Regions from separate parts of the Streptomyces sp. NPDC101393 genome, predicted to be linked through region 4. Evidence: riboswitches for the same ligand, from Rfam matches in the RefSeq annotation. Region 4 holds a riboswitch; each other region holds the start of a gene.
The links. Region 4 has a riboswitch for cobalamin ahead of cobN (cobaltochelatase subunit CobN). Riboswitches for the same ligand answer to the same signal wherever they lie in the genome.
Positions count from the first base shown of each region.

Region 1: linked by a shared signal. The riboswitch ahead of ACIRQ7_RS06085 (ABC transporter substrate-binding protein) and the one ahead of cobN (cobaltochelatase subunit CobN) in region 4 are both predicted to bind cobalamin.
Region 2: linked by a shared signal. The riboswitch ahead of metE (5-methyltetrahydropteroyltriglutamate--homocysteine S-methyltransferase) and the one ahead of cobN (cobaltochelatase subunit CobN) in region 4 are both predicted to bind cobalamin.
Region 3: linked by a shared signal. The riboswitch ahead of thiI (tRNA uracil 4-sulfurtransferase ThiI) and the one ahead of cobN (cobaltochelatase subunit CobN) in region 4 are both predicted to bind cobalamin.

Region 1 covers NZ_JBIWNU010000002.1:96,334-100,581, forward strand. Annotated here, with positions in the region: partial or broken gene ACIRQ7_RS06080 (hypothetical protein) at 1-116, opposite strand, end outside; gene ACIRQ7_RS06085 (ABC transporter substrate-binding protein) at 19-1,602, opposite strand; cobalamin riboswitch at 1,652-1,780, opposite strand; gene xdhC (xanthine dehydrogenase accessory protein XdhC) at 1,915-2,724, opposite strand; gene xdhB (xanthine dehydrogenase molybdopterin binding subunit) at 2,726-4,248, opposite strand, start outside.
Region 2 covers NZ_JBIWNU010000006.1:506,812-511,059, reverse strand. Annotated here, with positions in the region: gene ACIRQ7_RS21950 (Ig-like domain-containing protein) at 1-568, shown strand, start outside; gene ACIRQ7_RS21945 (lamin tail domain-containing protein) at 676-1,146, opposite strand; gene ACIRQ7_RS21940 (hypothetical protein) at 1,355-1,810, opposite strand; gene ACIRQ7_RS21935 (cupredoxin domain-containing protein) at 1,851-2,270, opposite strand; cobalamin riboswitch at 2,501-2,719, shown strand; gene metE (5-methyltetrahydropteroyltriglutamate--homocysteine S-methyltransferase) at 2,873-4,248, shown strand, end outside.
Region 3 covers NZ_JBIWNU010000002.1:855,270-859,517, forward strand. Annotated here, with positions in the region: gene ACIRQ7_RS09500 (diadenosine tetraphosphate hydrolase) at 176-649, shown strand; gene ACIRQ7_RS09505 (hypothetical protein) at 949-1,233, shown strand; gene ACIRQ7_RS09510 (DNA alkylation repair protein) at 1,433-2,110, shown strand; cobalamin riboswitch at 2,230-2,448, shown strand; gene thiI (tRNA uracil 4-sulfurtransferase ThiI) at 2,598-3,929, shown strand; gene cobF (precorrin-6A synthase (deacetylating)) at 3,926-4,248, shown strand, end outside.
Region 4 covers NZ_JBIWNU010000005.1:580,927-585,174, reverse strand. Annotated here, with positions in the region: gene cobN (cobaltochelatase subunit CobN) at 1-1,988, opposite strand, end outside; cobalamin riboswitch at 2,025-2,177, opposite strand; gene cobG (precorrin-3B synthase) at 2,285-3,634, shown strand; gene ACIRQ7_RS19195 (precorrin-8X methylmutase) at 3,703-4,248, shown strand, end outside.

The DNA.
Region 1 (4,248 bases), on a different contig from region 4:
AGGACGTAGGCGCGCACTTCAGCCGATGCGGACCCGGTCGAACCGGGCCCAGTCGTGCGAGTTCGGCGGTGCGGCGCGCAGGCCGCGGACCGAAGGGCCGATGGCGTCGTTGGCATCGGAGAACGCCCACACCAGGAGCCCGGACCCGTCCCGGGCGATCTTCTGGGCGCGGGTGAGCAAGGCCAGCCGGTCCCGCTCGTCGCGGGTGGTGCGGGCGCGCTCCAGCAGCGTGTCGAACTCCTTCGAGGCGTACTGCGTCTGGTTGCGGGCGGCTCCGCCGCGGACCCGCTGCTGGAGGAAGTCGGAGACGGGCAGCGTGGAGCTGGTGTTGAAGGCGGCGACCCCGTGCGTCTTGATCTCACTGAAATACGTGCTGGCGGCCCGGGTGTTGGCGGTCAACTTCAGCCCCACCTCGCGTAGTTGCCGCGCCATCAGGTCCGCGGCCGGCTCCCAGGCGGCGTCGACCGCACTGGTCTCCACGGTGATCTCCCACCCGTCCGCGCCGGCCTCCTTCACGAGCTTCCGGGCCCTTTCGACATCGCGCACGCGGGGCTTCAGGCCGTCGGGGTAGCCGCGCAGGCCCATGCCGAACAGGTCGTTCCCCGGCTCGCCGTGCCCGGCGAGGGCGACGCGCACCAGCGCCTTCCGGTCGAGCCCGAGCTGCACGGCCCGCACCAGCCGCGGGTCGTCGAAGGGCTTGCGGCCGGCGCGCAGCAACAGCTGCTGGGCGGTGGCCCGTTTGGCGGTCAGCAGCCGCGTCGAGCCCTTCTGCTGCAGCCGGTCCACCGAGGCGCCGGCCATGTCGGCGGCGTAGTGGACCTGTCCGGAGAGCAGCGCGTTGAGTCGCGCCGACTCCTCGTTCGCCGGGACGATCTCCAGCTCGGCGATGTGCGGGGCACCGTCCCAGTGGTCCGCCCAGCGCCGGTAGCGGGCGGTCCCGCCGGGTGTGAACGACACGTAGCTGAAGGGGCCGGAGCCGACGGGCTTGCGGAAGTCCTTCGTACCGTCGGGGATGATCTCCGTGCCGGGGCCGGCGAAGACGGTGGGGAACTCGAAGTTCGGCGCCTTCAGCACGAAGACGACGGACCGTTGGCCGTCGGCCTTGCTCGCCTCGAAGTCGATCGCGGAGAGCAGTTGCTGCGAGGGGGAACCGGTGTCGGGGTCGGCAGCGCGGCGGTAGCTGTAGAGGACGTCCCGTGCGGTCACCGGTCTGCCGTCGTGGAACTCCGCCGTGCGCAGACGTATGTGCCACCGGGTGCCGGAGGCGTCGCCCTCCCAGGATTCCGCGAGCCGCTCGCGGACGGACATGTCGTCCGCGTACGTGCCGAGCGTGTCGTAGAGGGCCTTGGCGCGGGCCTGGTCGACGAAGTTCGGCGCGACGTGGGGGTCGAGGGTCTCCTGGGAGCCGCCGGCCGTGAACGCGGCGCGGAACCGGTCGCCGCCGCCCCCGTCCCTCGCGTCCCCGCCGCAGCCGGCGAGCAGGCCGGGCGAGGTCAGCGCCAGGGCGCCTCCGGCGGCCAGCACCATCCGTCTTCCGGGTTCCGGCCGGTTGCCGGGTTCGGGCCGGTGCACCGGCTCCGTCCGGGCATGCGTCGTCACCATCGATCCTCTCCGGGGTTTCCTCGCCCCTGCCATCGGACCGGCGACGGGTCAGTCTCCTGGCTCCCGGATCGTTGCCGGCCTCCGCCTTCCCACCCGCGGCTGCGGACAGTGGCATGCAGGAGGACAGCTCCCCGGTCACAGTGGCGGGACCGCGCCGGAATCGCACCGGCTTCCTGGTCCCCGTCGCCTCGTGCACTCATTGTGGCGCACGAGGCGGCGGGCGCCGGGTCCAGGGGCTCGGTCACGCCGACAGGGCGCCCCGCACGGTGCGTTCGCACGCGTGCGGGGCGCCCTGTCGATCCGGTGGGAGTGTCAGTCCCCCTCGGTTTCGAAGGTGCGCAGCAAATCGGCGGCGACGCTCACGGCAATGGTCGCGGGTTCCTTGCCCGTCAGGGTGGCCAGCCCGATCGGGGTCTTGATCCGGTCGATGGTGGCCTCGCCGTGGCCGCCCTCGGTGGCGAGGCGTTTGCGGAACCGCACCCACTTGGCCTCCGACCCGATCAGCCCGAGGGAGCCGAGATGGGTGGTCCGCAAGGCGGCGTCGCACAGCGCGGCGTCCTCGGCATGATCATGGGTCATGATCAGGATGTGGGTGCCGTGCGGCAACTCCTCCAGCACCTCCTCGGGCAGCAGCGGCGTGTGATGCACATGCACCTGCGCCACCGCGTCCGCCAGCACGTCGAGCCGCTCCTCGGTGAGGATGTCGGCGCGGGTGTCGACCAGATGGAGGTCGAGGTCCTGACGTGCCAGGATGCGTGCCAGTTCCAGCCCTACGTGCCCGACGCCGAAGATCGCCACCGCCCTCACCACCGGCAGCGGTTCGAGCAGCACCGAGACCGCGCCGCCGCAGCACTGCACGCCGTGCTCGTTGGTCACCTTGTCGTTCAGGGCGAAATCGATCAGTTCCGGTTCCGGCTTGGACGCGCCGATCATTCCCCGGGCCCGATCGATCGCGACGGCCTCGATATTGCCGCCACCGATCGAACCCCACGTCTCGGTCTGCCCCACCACCAGTTTCGCTCCTGCGTCGCGTGGGGCGTGGCCGCGCACGGTCGCGACGGTCACCAGCACGCCGGCCTCCCGGCGTGCCCGCAACCGTGTGACCGCGTCGACCCACGTCATGTCAGGCACCGTTCAATGCTGTGGCGTTGCTCCGGATCGTGCCGTTGGCAGCGTTCCCGTTTCCGGCGTGGCCGTCGCCGCCGTGGCCGTTGGCGGCAGCCCCGTTACGGGCGTGACCGTTCGGGGAGGCACCGTTCCGGCGGGCCTGCTGGATCGCCCAGTACACCGCCTCCGGTGTCGCGGGTGAGGCCAACTCGATGCCGGCCCCCTTAGGCCCGAACGCGCCGGCGGCCTGCCGCAACGCCTCTCGCACCGAGAACGCCAGCATCAGCGGAGGCTCACCCACCGCCTTGGACCCGTATACCGAGCCCTCCTCGGTGGCGTTCTCCAGAAGGGTGACGTGGAATTCCTCGGGCATCTCCGAAAAGCTCGGCAGCTTGTAGGTGCTCGCGGCCTGGGTCAGCAGCCGGCCGCGGTGCGGCCCGTCACTGGAGTCCCAGCGCATGTCCTCAAGCGTCAGCCAGCCCGCCCCCTGCACGAACCCGCCTTCCACCTGACCGATGTCGATCATCGGGGACAGGCTGTCGCCGACATCGTGCACGATGTCCACCCGCCGGATGCGGTATGCGCCGGTGAAGCCGTCCACCTCCACCTCGGCCGCGGCGGCCCCATGGGAGAAGTACTTGAACGGCGAGCCCTTGAACGTCTTCGCGTCCCAGTGCAGTCCCTCGGTCCGGTAGAAACCGGCCGCCGACAGCTGAACCCGCTGGAAATACGCGGTGCGCACCAGGTCGTCCCAGGCCAGCTCCTTGTCACTGCCCAGGCTGCGCGCGACGCCCTCGACGATGCGTACGTCCGAGGCATTCGCGCTCAGTTGGGTGGCAGCCACCTGCAGCAGCCGCTCCCGCAACTGCTCGCAGGCGTTCTTCACCGCCGCGCCGTTGAGATCCGCTCCGGCACTCGCGGCGGTGGCCGAGGTGTTGGGCACCTTGTCGGTTCGTGTGGGGGCCAGCCGGACCTTGTGCAGCGGGATGCCCAGGGTGGTCGCGGCCACCTGCAGCATCTTGGTGTGCAGGCCCTGGCCCATCTCGGTGCCGCCGTGGTTGATCAGGACCGAGCCGTCCTTGTAGATCAGCACCAGCGCGCCGCCCTGGTTGAAGGCGGTGAGGTTGAACGAGATGCCGAACTTGATGCCGGTGACCGCAAGTGCCCGCTTGGTGTGCGGGTGTGCGGCGTTGAAGGCGGCGATCTCGCGCTTGCGATCGGCGATGCCGCCGTTGTGCTGCACCTCCTGCCATACGGCGGAGATCCGTTCGTGCTGCACGACCGGCTGTCCGTACGGCGTCGACTGACCCTGCTGGTAGAAGTTGCGCTCCCGCAACTCCATCGGATCCAGGCCGAGCAGCGGGGCGCACCGGCCCATGATGTCCTCGATCACCAGCATGCCCTGCGGTCCGCCGAAGCCGCGGAAGGCCGTGTTGGAGACCTTGTTGGTCTTGGCGATGCGGCCGGCGATGCGCGCGTGGGGCAGCCAGTAGGTGTTGTCGATATGGCACAGCGCACGGGCGACCACCGGCTCGGAGA
Region 2 (4,248 bases), on a different contig from region 4:
GGCCGGCACCAAGGTCTCCGTCAAGGGCGCGCTGTCCGGGATCAACTCCGGTGACGACAGCGGCTGGTTCGCCCGGGACTACAACTTCGGGTTCACGATCGGCAAGGACCACAAGGCCGTCATCGACGTGCCCTCGCACACCCTGACCATGTACGAGAACGGCAAGAGCGTCGGCAGCATCACCGGCTCGGCGGGCTCCCCGCAGGACCCGACGCGCGGCGGGGTGCACACCGTACGCAGCAAGAACGCGGCGGAGACGATGGATTCCGCCACCATCGGCCACGGCGACGAGTGGATGCTCGACTCGAAGTGGGTCACGCATCTGACCGCCTCGGGGACGTTCCTGCACTCCGCCCCCTGGAACAAGTCGCTGGGTGTCGTCAACAACAGCCACGGCTGTTTCGGCATGTCCACCGCTGACGCCAAGCGGGTCTACGACTTCCTGCCGATCGGTTCCACGGTCGAGGTGAAGGGCACCAGCAACACGGAACACACCGACGTGGGCAACGGCCTGGAGGTCTGGCAGGAGACCTGGCCGCAGTGGCAGCAGCGCAGCGCACTGAAGTAGCCCCCGGCGACGCCGGTCCCGGCCCACGTACTGCGCCCCGCCCCTGACTCCTTCCGAGTCCCGGGGGCGGGGCGCAGTACGTCGCGGATCAGTGCCCGGAGGGGCGGTCAGCGGTGGCGGCGGCCCCAGCTCACGGTGTCGACGGTGCGGTGGTGGTCGTTGCGCAGGATCGCGGTGTCGGAGTGGTTGTCCCAGACGTAGTGGCGGCGGTCCTGGTAGACGTCGCGGCGGTCGTCGCGGCCGATCCCGGTGTGCACCCGCACCGAACGGTGCCCGTCGAGCACCAGGTGGTGGAAGCGGTGGACGAGGTGGTGCCGGCCCTCGACGAGGGTCCAGCCGCTGAGGTTCACCGCGTGCCGGCCGGTGTTCCGGACCGTGACCCACTCCGCGTTGAGGCTGCGGCGGGAGCCGTCGTCACGCCCGGGGCTGTCGTACTGGATGGGGCCCAGCTCGACGGCGGAACGCTGCGGACGCGGGTCCTGGCGGTGGCCGTCGGCCGCGGCGGGGAGCACGGCGGTGGCCGCCAGCGCCACCGAACCGAGAACGGACGCGGCGATGCGGGATGCGGAGCGGAACATGAGACCTCCTGCATACGGCACCCTCGCAGGGGTGCCGGTCGTGCCCAGTGCCCGGACCGTCGCCGGGCATCCACACTGTGCCGCGCCGCCACCCGCCGTCGTGATGAATCCGCTTGTGTGTTACGAAACATGGACATTTACGCATCCTCTTCGCACCCGGCGCGTGCTCCCCCGCGCCCCGGGCACCCCGTACCGGCGCCGGCGCGCGTCACCTGCGCCGTCTGTCCGATCGCCGCGCCGGGGCCAGCAGCAGGAAGACGGTGGCGAGGACGGTGACGGCCTGGGAGACGACGGTCAGCCGCTTGTCCGTGGTCCACACGGGCTCGTACATGTTCGGCACCGGGCCCAGCGTCCCGACGTCGACGTAGCGGTAGATGAGCAGGAGCGCCAGCCCGCCCGCGGCCACCAGCCAGGCGAAGAGGTCGGCCATAGGGCGCCGCCAGATCAGGACGAGCAGCGCCGCCAGCGAGGCCAGTCCGGCTTCGACCCGGAACAGCGTGCCCTGGCTGATGTCCGCGGCGACGGCGTCGTAGGAGTCGGCGAGACGGGCGTGGATGTAGGCGTTCACCGCCAGGCCGGCGGCGGCCAGCACCCGCGCGACACCCCGGGCGACCCGCCCGGCCCGCCCGGTGGACGGCTCCGGTACACCGCGGTCTGCTGCCATGTGGCTCCCCACCTCCTGGGCAAGGGTCGTGTGCGAAGGCTCAGTGGACGGTGAGCGAGCCCTTCATCGACGGATGGATGCTGCAGACGTACGGGTAGTCGCCGGCCTTGTCCGGGGCGGTGAAGGTGGCGGTCTTCCCGGGGCCGATGGGGCCGGTGTCGAAGGGTTTGCTGCCATTGGCCGTCACGGTGTGGGCGGTGTCGTCCTCGTTGACCACGGTGACCTTCGCGCCGGGGCGCACGGTCAGTTCGGCGGGGACGAAGGTGAAGTCCTTGACGGTGATCCGCGACTGCCCCGCCTTGGTGGGCGAGGGCGCGGACGACGGGGTGGACGAGGGGGCGGCCGATGACGGCGCGGGGGAGGATTCCGAGCCGCCGCCACCGTCACCGCACCCGCCGAGCGCCGTGGCGCACAGCACGGCCGCGGCCGTCGCGGCGGCTGCCCTTACGCGGTGGGTCATGGGTGGCTCGCCTCCGGTCCTGCCGCCTGCGCGGGCGGCGCGCGGCCGTCGCTCGGACCGCCCGTCCCACTAGAGCGCAGCTCCCGGCTCCCGGCCATCGGGCGGCGGCGTTCGGCGTACGCGGGCGGACGGGCAGCCGGACACCGTGCCCGCGAGCCACCCCCGGGGCGCGTGTCTCATCTCACCATCCGGCATGTGAGCGGCGCTGTCCGGCTCGTGCCGCAACGCCTAGGCTGGCCGGTGCAACTGGTTCGCCCTGCCCGCCAGGCAGGCGCGTCGCAAGAGGGAACCCGGTGGGAATCCGGGACTGCCCCGCAGCGGTGAGTGGGAACGACCGCCGTCATACGCACTGGACCCCCGGGGGTCTGGGAAGCGACGGCCAGTAGATGTCCGCCTTTCGGCGGACGTGCCCGCGAGTCCGAAGACCTGCCAGTGTCCGTGCGCGAACCTCGCGCACGGTGATCCGGTGACCTCGCGGGTGGGTCGGCGTACACAGCAGGCGGGCACGTGCGGCGAGATCGCGCCGTGGTCCGCCGCTTCGCCGTACTCCGCCTCGTGAGCCGTCCCCGGATCGTAGGGAGACACTCGCGAAGGAGAGTTCCGTGACCAGCAAGTCCGCAGCCGCGGCAGCACGGTCGACCGTGCACGGCTACCCGCGTCAGGGTCAGCACCGTGAACTGAAGAAGGCCATCGAGGGCTACTGGAAGGGCCGGGTCGGCGCCGACGCCCTCCGGGCCACCGCGGCCGAACTGCGCCGCGGCAATTGGCAGCAGCTCGCCGGGGCCGGTATCGACGAGGTGCCGACCGGTGACTTCTCGTACTACGACCACGTCCTGGACACCAGCGTCATGGTCGGTGCGATCCCCGACCGGCACCGCGCCGCGGTGGCCGCCGATGCCCTGGACGGCTACTTCGCGATGGCGCGCGGCACCCAGGACGTGGCGCCGCTGGAGATGACCAAGTGGTTCGACACCAACTACCACTATCTGGTCCCGGAGTTGGGGCCGGACACGGTCTTCGCCGCGGACTCCGGCAAGCAGGTCGCCGAACTGACCGAAGCCCTCACGCTCGGACTCACCGCCCGCCCGGTCCTCGTCGGCCCGGTCACCTACCTCCTGCTGTCCAAGCCCGCTCCCGGTGTCGCCGCCGACTTCGACCCGCTGACGCTGCTGGACCGGCTGCTGCCCGTCTACGCCGAGGTGCTCGCGGATCTGCGGGCGGCCGGCGCCGTCTGGACACAGCTCGACGAGCCGGCACTCGTACAGGACCGCTCGCCCGCCGTCCTGAACTCCGCCGCCCGCGCCTACCGCGATCTGGGCGCACTCACCGACCGCCCGAAGCTGCTGGTCGCCTCCTACTTCGACCGGCTGGGCGACGCGCTGCCGGTGCTGGCCAAGGCGCCCGTCGACGGCCTCGCGCTGGACTTCACCGGCGCCGCCGCCGCCAACCTCGGGGACCTCGCGGCCGTCGGCGGGCTGCCCGGCAAGCGGCTGGTGGCCGGCGTCGTCAACGGACGCAACGTCTGGATCAACGACTTCGAGAAGTCGCTGTCCACGCTGGGCACCCTGCTCGGCCTCGCCGACCGCGTCGATGTCGCCTCCTCCTGCTCCCTGCTGCACGTCCCGCTGGACGCGTCCGCCGAGCGTGACATCGACCCGCAGATCGCCCGCTGGCTCGCCTTCGCCCGCCAGAAGACGTCCGAGATCGCCACTCTGGCGCGCGGCCTGGCACAGGGCACCGACGCCATCGCCGCCGAACTCGCCGCCAACCGGGCCGACCTGGCCTCCCGCGCCGGCTCCGCCCTCACCCGCGACCCGGCCGTACGCGCCCGCGCCGCCGCCGTCACCGACGCGGACGGCCGCCGCTCCCAGCCGTACACCGAGCGGGCCGCGGCGCAGCGCGCCCATCTGCGGCTGCCGCTGCTGCCGACCACCACGATCGGGTCGTTCCCGCAGACCGCCGAACTGCGCACCGCACG
Region 3 (4,248 bases), on a different contig from region 4:
TCTGTGTCACCAACAGGGCGACGAGCACGACGAGTTGACCCCGCGGTGCCGTGCCGCTCCTCTGGTCGGCAGGGCCACGCCCGCCCGCTCCTCACCCACCTGCTTCGGCTTTCACCGGCGAGCGGAGGATGGGAGGCGCAGAGAGTTCCTTGCCACCTCAAGGTAGGTTCCGGTGATGACTGGTGACTGGCGGGCGGACCGGATCGGGACCGCGCTGAGGGGTGAGAACCCGACCGTGCTGCGGCGTTTGACGTCGGGCTTCGCGGTGATCGGGGATGTGCAGTTCCTGCCTGGCTACTCGGTTCTGCTCGTGGACGAACCGGGTGTGCAGCGCCTCTCGGACCTGCCGAGGGCCAAGCGGCTGTCGTTCCTGTCCGACATGGACCAGCTCGGCGAGGCCGTGGAGCGGTCCTGCCGACGACTGGACCCGGCCTTCCGCCGGGTGAATCTGGAGATCCTGGGGAACACGGACCCGTTCCTGCATGCGCATGTCTGGCCGCGGTTCGCGTGGGAGCCAGCAGATCTGGTGGGCGCTCCGGTGTGGCTCTATCCCCGCGAACGCTGGAGCGACGAGCAGTTCAGGCTCGGTCCGCGGCATGAAGCGCTACGGGAGGCGATCGGCAGCGAACTGGACAGGATGCGCTGCTGACACCGCACCGCACCGCAAGGCAAGGTCGAGGCAAGGCAAGGCAAGGTCGAGGATCCGGATGCCGAGAACGGTCGGCACCATGACTCCGCCGTATCTGCGGCCGGGCCCGGTTGCCCCGCAGCCCGGCCGCCCGCAGTCGCCCGCAGCGGGACGGTGGGGGCCTCGGCGATGGCGCGCCGAGAGAAAAGCGGCGGTACCGGTCTTTATCGGGCACCACAGGATGCCGTAACCCCGGCAAGCCGCTCCCGTTGTCCCAGGGTGCGTCGGCGCACCTCGCGCCGACCGAGAAGGGAAAACACGTGAAGCGCACGATCCTCGCCGCGGTCCTGGTCGCCGCCGCAGCCACCGCTCTCGCCTCCCCCGCGTCAGCTGACACCGGTGACGGACTCAAGCCGGCCGGCAACCCCCTGCACAAGATCACCAAGGCCCTTCTCGACCCGCAGGACGTCCCTACGCTGGAGAGGAACATGCCCACACTGGATCTGCTGGATCTCACCAAGAAGCCGATCGCCTGCGAAGCCGAGACCGCGGGCGAGCCGCTTCCGCTCGCCGCTGATGCCTACCGCGCATGCGGGCCGGCGTAAGGCACCGGAAGCGGCACACCGGGCAAGTGGACGTACGGAAGAGAAGGTGGCGGCCGGGCCCCAGGAACGCAAAGCGGGCCCGCGCCGGCCTGACCGGCCACGGCCCACCGCCCACGCCCTCGCCCGGCCCGGGTAGGTACGACAAGAGGCCGACTTCCGTCATAGGGTCGTTCCCGCACGTGAGAGAGGGGAGGCCGAGATGGCCGGGACGACACCGACGGTGGCCGAGGTGAGGGCCGAGCTGGCCGCGCTGGAAGACCCGAAGGTACGCGCGGTGAACGAGAAGCACGGTGACGATCACGGTGTGAACCTCACCAAGCTGCGCGCGCTCGCGAAGCGGTTGAAGACGCAGCAGGACCTCGCGTGCCGGCTCTGGGAGACGGATGACACCGCGGCGAGGCTGCTGGCGCTCCTGATCTGCCGCCCCAAGGCGTTCGGGCGTGACGAGTTGGACGTCATGCTGCGCGAGGCACGGACGCCCAAGGTGCACGACTGGCTCGTGAACTACGTGGTGAAGAAGAACCCGCACTCCCAGGAGCTGCGCCTGGCCTGGTCCGCCGATCCGGATCCGGTGGTGGCGAGTGCCGGCTGGGCCCTGACCACCGAACGCGTGGCGAAGAAGCCCGAGGACCTCGACCTCGCAGGACTGCTCGACGTCATCGAGGCGGAGATGAAGGACGCCCCGGCTCGCCTGCAGTGGGCGATGAATCACTGCCTGGCTCAGATCGGCATCGAGCACGCCGAGCTCCGCACCCGTGCCCTCGATATCGGTGAGCGCCTGGAGGTGCTCAAGGACTACCCGACGCCCCCGGGCTGCACGTCTCCGTTCGCGCCCATCTGGATCACCGAGATGGTGCGCCGACAGCACGCGGGGTAGGCAGGCTCGCGCTCACACCCGCGCTCACGCCCGTGCCGCCACTCCCCCAGCGGACGGTGCTTCCGTCTCCCCCTGCCTCCCCTCCCCCTGCTGGTGCACGCACCGTGCGCAGCCTTGTCTACCCTGGACCCGCAGCTGGTTCGTCCCGTCCGCCAGGCGGGGTGTCGTAAGAGGGAACCCGGTGGGATGCCGGGACTGCCTCGCAGCGGTGAGTGGGAACGACCGCCGTCATCGAGCACTGGGTACGCGTGTGACCCGGGAAGCGACGGCCAGTAGGTGTCCCGTCCCCAGGGACGTGCCCACGAGTCCGAAGACCTGCCACTGCTCGTGCGCGGTGCGATCACCACGCACGTATGCACAGCGACCCGGTGACGGGGCCGCTGAGCGAGTGGTGCGATTCCTTCAACCCTGCGCACGACGAGGGCGGGCCGCATCCCGTTCACGGCCCGGCGCCGGTCCGCACGACGAACTCGCGAAGGAGAGTTTCGTGCCCGGTGAACCGAGCATCACGTCCATCCCCTCCCCCAGAACTGGGCACCCGAGCGGGCCCTGTGTCCTGCTCAAACACGGTGAGATCTTTCTCAAGGGCCGCAACCGGCACCTGTTCACCGAGCGGCTGCACGACAATCTCCGCCGCGCCCTGAGGGGCATCGGCGGCTCCACGTGGATCACGTCCGGCCACAACATCACCGTGCTCGGGGGCGAGGTACCGCAGGACGTCCTCGTGGAGCGCGCCCGCAGGGTGATGGGGTTCAACGCGGTGGAGCCCGCCCTGCGCCTCCCGAGCACCGTCGCGGACATCACGACGGCAGTCGTGGACGCGCTCGCCGGCGCCCGTGCCGAGCGGCCCGGGATCACCTTCGCCGTGCGGGTCAAGCGCCGGGACAAGAGCTTCGAGATGACCTCGTCGCAGTTCGAGCGGTTTCTCGGTGCGCGCGTCCAGGAAGCTCTGGGACGTGTGCCGGTGAACCTCTCCAGCCCGGATGTCCGGGTCTCCGTCGAGATCGACCACAAGGAGAGCTACGTCTCCTGGACCCGTCACCAGGGGGCGGGCGGGCTGCCCGTCGGCTCCAGCGGCCGCGCCCTGGTGCTGCTCTCCGGCGGGTACGACTCACCGGTGGCGGCCTACCGGGCGATGCGCCGCGGGCTGCGCTGCGACTTCGTCCACTTCACCGGCGCTCCCTACACGAACGCCGCTTCCGTCTACAAGGCGTACGCCCTCGCCCGTGAACTCAACCGCTATCAGCCCGGCGGGCGGCTGCACGTCATCGCCCTCGGCCACGCCCAGAAGCAACTGGCCATCGCAGGAGCCGGCAAGCTCCAGGTCGTCGCACAGCGGCGGCTGATGGCCCGCACGGCTTCCGCACTGGCGGGCCGGACCCGGGCGGAGGCGCTGGTGACCGGTGACAGCCTGGGGCAGGTGGCCAGCCAGACCCTGGCGAACATGGCCGCGGTGGACGAGGCCGCCACCCTGCCAATGCTGCGGCCGCTGGTCGGCTGGGAGAAGCAGGAGATCATCGACGAGGCCCGGTCCATCGGCACCGCGGAGATCTCCGTGCTGCCGGACGAGGACTGCTGCAAGCTCCTCGCGCCGCCCCGTGCCTCCCTCCGGGCCGGGCTGACCGATCTGCGTTCGGTGGAGAAGCGACTCGACGTGGACGACCTTGTGGACGGTCTGCTGCGTGACGTCCAGATCATGTACCCGGGAGAGACCGAGGAGGGGGAGGCCGGCGCGGCCGGCCCGGACGGCGGTACCGCGCCCGGCCACCCCCTTCCGGCCGTCTGTGCGGCGGGGCCGTCCGCGGCGGTGTCCTCATGAGCGAGGAAGGCTTGCGGCGGATCCGGGTCATCGGGATCGGCTCGGGGGATCCGGAGCATGTGACGCTGGCCGCGGTGCGCGCCCTGCGGACCTGCGAGGTGTTCTTCCTGCTGGACAAGGGCGCGCGGGCGTCCGAGCTGACCCGGCTGCGCAGAGATCTGGTGGCCGAGCACGCCGGCCCGGGGCACCGGGTGGTCGAGGCGGCGGACCCAAGGCGCGATCGCTCCCCCGCGAGCCCGGCCCGCTATCAGGCCCAGGTCGTCGACTGGCGCCACCGCCGCGCCGACCTGTACGAGCGGCTCATCCTCGACGAGCTGGA
Region 4 (4,248 bases):
TCCTTGACCTCGCACAGCCAGCCGTCGACGTGCAGCAGGAAGTCGTCGAAGCCGTCGTCGTCCGGGCGGGCTTCGAGGCCGAGGTCGTGGTCGAGCTTGGCGGCCTGGATCAGGGTCCAGATCTGCGCGCGGATGGCGGGCAGCTTCGCCGGGTCCATCGCGGAGATCGCGGCGTACTCGTCGAGCAGCTGCTCCAGGCGCGCGATGTCGCCGTAGGACTCGGCGCGGGCCATCGGCGGGACGAGGTGGTCGACGAGGGTGGCGTGCACCCGGCGCTTGGCCTGGGTGCCCTCGCCCGGGTCGTTGACCAGGAAGGGGTAGATGAGCGGGAGGTCGCCGAGGGCGGCGTCGGGGCCGCAGGCGGCGGACAGGCCGGCGTTCTTGCCGGGCAGCCACTCCAGATTGCCGTGCTTGCCGAGGTGCACCATCGCGTCCGCGCCGAAGCCGCCGTCCTCCTGGGAGGCGGCGATCCAGCGGTAGGCGGCCAAGTAGTGGTGCGAGGGCGGCAGATCGGGGTCGTGGTAGATCGCGATCGGGTTCTCGCCGAAGCCGCGCGGCGGCTGGATGAGGACGAGGAGATTGCCGCGGCGCAGGGCCGCGAGGACGATGTCGCCCTCGGGGTTGCGGCTGCGGTCGAGGAACATCTCGCCGGGCGGCGGGCCCCAGTGCTGCTCGACGGACGCGCGCAGCTCCTGCGGCAGCGTGGCGTACCAGCGCTTGTAGTCGGCGGCCGGGATACGGACCGGGTTGCGGGCGAGCTGTTCCTCGGTGAGCCATTCCTGGTCGTGGCCGCCGGCCTCGATGAGGGCGTAGATCAGCTCGTCGCCGTCGCCGGAGACCAGGCCGGGCACCTCTTCGGTGCCGAAGTCGTAGCCGTCCGCCTGCAGGCGGCTCAGCAGGGCGACGGCGCTGGCGGGGGTGTCCAGACCGACGGCGTTGCCGATGCGGGAGTGCTTGGTGGGGTACGCGGAGAGGACCAGGGCCAGGCGCTTGTCGGCGGCCGGGATGTGCCGCAGCCGGGCGTGCCGCACGGCGATGCCGGCGACCCGGGCGGCCCGCTCGGGGTCGGCGACGTACACCGGCAGGCCGTCCTCGTCGACCTCCTTGAAGGAGAACGGGACGGTGATCAGCCGGCCGTCGAACTCGGGCACGGCGATCTGCGAGGCGGCGTCCAGCGGCGACAGGCCCTCGTCGTTCTCCTCCCAGGCAGCGCGCGAACCGGTCAGGCACAGCGCCTGGAGGATCGGTACGTCCAGGGCGGCGAGCGCACCGGCGTCCCAGGACTCGTCGTCGCCGCCGGCGGAGGCCTCGGCGGGCTTGGTGCCGCCGGCGGCCAGGACGGTGGTGACGATGGCGTCGACCGGGCGCAGCGCCTCGATCAGCTCCGGTTCGGGCGCGCGCAGCGACGCGACGAACAGCGGCAGCGGGCGCCCGCCGGCCCGCTCGATCTGCGCGCAGAGGGCGTCGACGAAGCCGGTGTTGCCGCTCATGTGGTGGGCGCGGTAGTAGAGCACCGCGACCTGCGGGCCGCCGGTGTCCGTACGGGCGTCCGGGCGCTCCAGCTGTCCCCAGGTGGGGGCGGGCGCCGGGGGTTCGAAGCCGTGGCCGGTCAGCAGCACGGTGTCGGAGAGGAAGCGGGCCAGCTGGTCGAGGTTGGCGGGGCCGCCGTGCGCGAGGTAGGCGTGCGCCTCGGCCGCGGTGCCGACGGGGACCGTGGAGGCCTCCATCAGCTGGGCGTCGGGGGCCTGTTCACCGGTGAGGACGACGACGGGACGGTGCTGGTCCGCGGCGAGCAACACCTCCAGGCCCTCTTCCCAGGCGCGGATGCCGCCGAGGAGGCGGACGACGACGAGGTCGGTCCCCTCCAGGAGCGCGGGCAGCTCGGCGACGTCGAGGCGGGCGGGGTTGGCGAGCCGGTAGGGCACGGGACCGGTGGCAGCGCGGGCGCTGAGCAGGTCGGTGTCGGAGGTCGACAGCAGCAGGAGCATGCGAGCGCAGGCCTTCCTCGGGGTGTCCGCGCCCCGGGTGGGTCGTAGGGACGGCGGGAGTTCCTGGCTCGCCCGGCGGTGGCCGGGTTCACAGTGGCGGGACCGCGCCGGATTCTCACCGGGCTTCCTCCCTTGGCGCCGTCGCTGGCGTCCGGTGGGTCAGCCGACCCACCGACCTGCATAGTAAAGGCTGTGTCCGGGGCGTGGGAGGGCGCCTCCGGGCCCGCGGTCCGCGGGTTCCCCGGGTGCCCGCCTCCCCGGATCCGCCACCCGCCGACGTCGGTATGCTCGCCGCCATGCCGCCCTCCCCCTCGCCACGGCCCGCACGGGCCGCACCGCCCCCACGGGACCGCGGTGACGCCTGCCCGGGAGCGCTGCGGCTGCACCCGGCGGCGGACGGCCGGCTGGCACGAGTACGGCTGCCCGCCGGTGACTTGACGGAACGTCAGGCCACTGCGCTGGGGGACGCGGCCCACCGCCTCGGCGACGGCCACCTCTCCCTCACCTCCCGCGGCAACGCGGAGCTGCGCGGCCTCGCCGACGACTGCGGCCAGGAACTCGCCGGCCTGCTGCGCGAGGCCGGTCTGCTGCCCTCGGAGCGCCACGAACGCCTCCGCAACATCCTCGCCTCACCCCTTGCGGGCCTGGACCCGCACACCCCCTCTGACGTGCGGTTGTGGGCCCGGCAGCTGGACACCCTGCTCTGCACGAGCCCCTCGGCGACCGCGCTCTCCGGCCGTTTCCTGTTCGTCCTGGACGACGGCCGCGGCGATGTGGCGACGCTCGGCGGTGATGTGACCTTGGTCGCAGCGCCCGGCGGGGCGCTGCTGCGCCTCGGCGACGGGGCCGCGCTGCGTATCGCCGGACCGGACGCGGCGCGGGCCGCGCTCCTCGCCGCCGGGTCCTTCCTCGCCGCCGCCGAGGCGTGCGGCACCGGCGCCTGGCGGGTCCGCGAGCTCCCCGCCCCACAGGTGCCGACCGCGCATGCGGTGGCGGCGGACCTGCGGGCGGCGGGTATCGGGGCCGTGTACGTCGCGGCGCCGGATCCGGGCGCCGTGCCGCCGGGCGCGGGCGCCACCGCTCCCGGGATCACCGAAGCCCCCGACGGCCGCCGGGCCCTCTCCGTCCTCGCGCCGCTCGGCCGGCTGACCGTCGACCAGTGGCGGCTGCTGACCGCGATCGCCTCCGAGGACGGGGCGGGCGAGCTGCGGACCACCCCCTGGCGCGGCGTGATCGTCCCCGGCCTGCCGGGCACCACGGCCGGGGCGCGGCTGCGCGAGCTGGCCGCCGCCGGCCTGATCACCGACCCCGGCTCCCCCTGGCACCGGATCAGCGCCTGCACCGGCCGGCCAGGCTGCGCCAAGTCCCTCTCCGATGTCCGCGCCGACGCCACGGCCGCCGTCGTCCGGGGCAGTACCCCGGCGCCGGTCGGCGGGCTCCCCGTCCACTGGTCCGGCTGCGAACGCCGCTGCGGCCACCCGCACGGCAGCTGGATCGACGTCGTGGCCACGGGCGCGGGCGACGGCGACGGCAGGGGCGAAGGCGCCAAGGATGACCGCAGCGCCCACGGGAGTGACGGCCCCGGACTCGACGGGGAGCCCGGATACCGGGTAACCGTCGTACGCCCGACCCCCACCACTCCATGACCCACCACCCCCGGCCCCAGCCCCACCACCGGCCACCTCCCCACTCCCACCCCACCACCGAGGGCACAGTGTTCGACTACGAGAAGGACGGGGCGGCGATCTACCGCCAGTCCTTTGCCACCATTCGCGCCGAGGCGGACCTCGCGGGCCTGCCCGCCGACGTCAGCCAGGTCGCGGTCCGGATGATCCACGCCTGCGGCATGGTCGACCTCGTACGCGACCTGGCCTTCACCCCCGAGGTGGTGGCGCGGGCCCGCGAGGCGCTGCGCGCCGGTGCGCCGATCCTGTGCGACGCCAACATGGTCGCCAGCGGCGTGACCCGTAAGCGGCTGCCGGCCGGCAACGAGGTGCTGTGCACGCTCGCCGACCCGTCGGTGCCGGACCTGGCCGCCCGTATGGGGACCACCCGCAGTGCCGCGGCGATGGAGCTGTGGCGGGACCGGATGGAGGGTGCCGTGGTGGCCGTCGGCAACGCCCCGACCGCGCTGTTCCGCCTCCTGGAGATGATCGAGGAGGGCGCGCCGCGTCCCGCGGCCGTCATCGGCATACCCGTCGGCTTCATCGGCGCCGCCGAGTCCAAGGACGCGCTGATCGCGCATCCGTCGGCGCTGGAC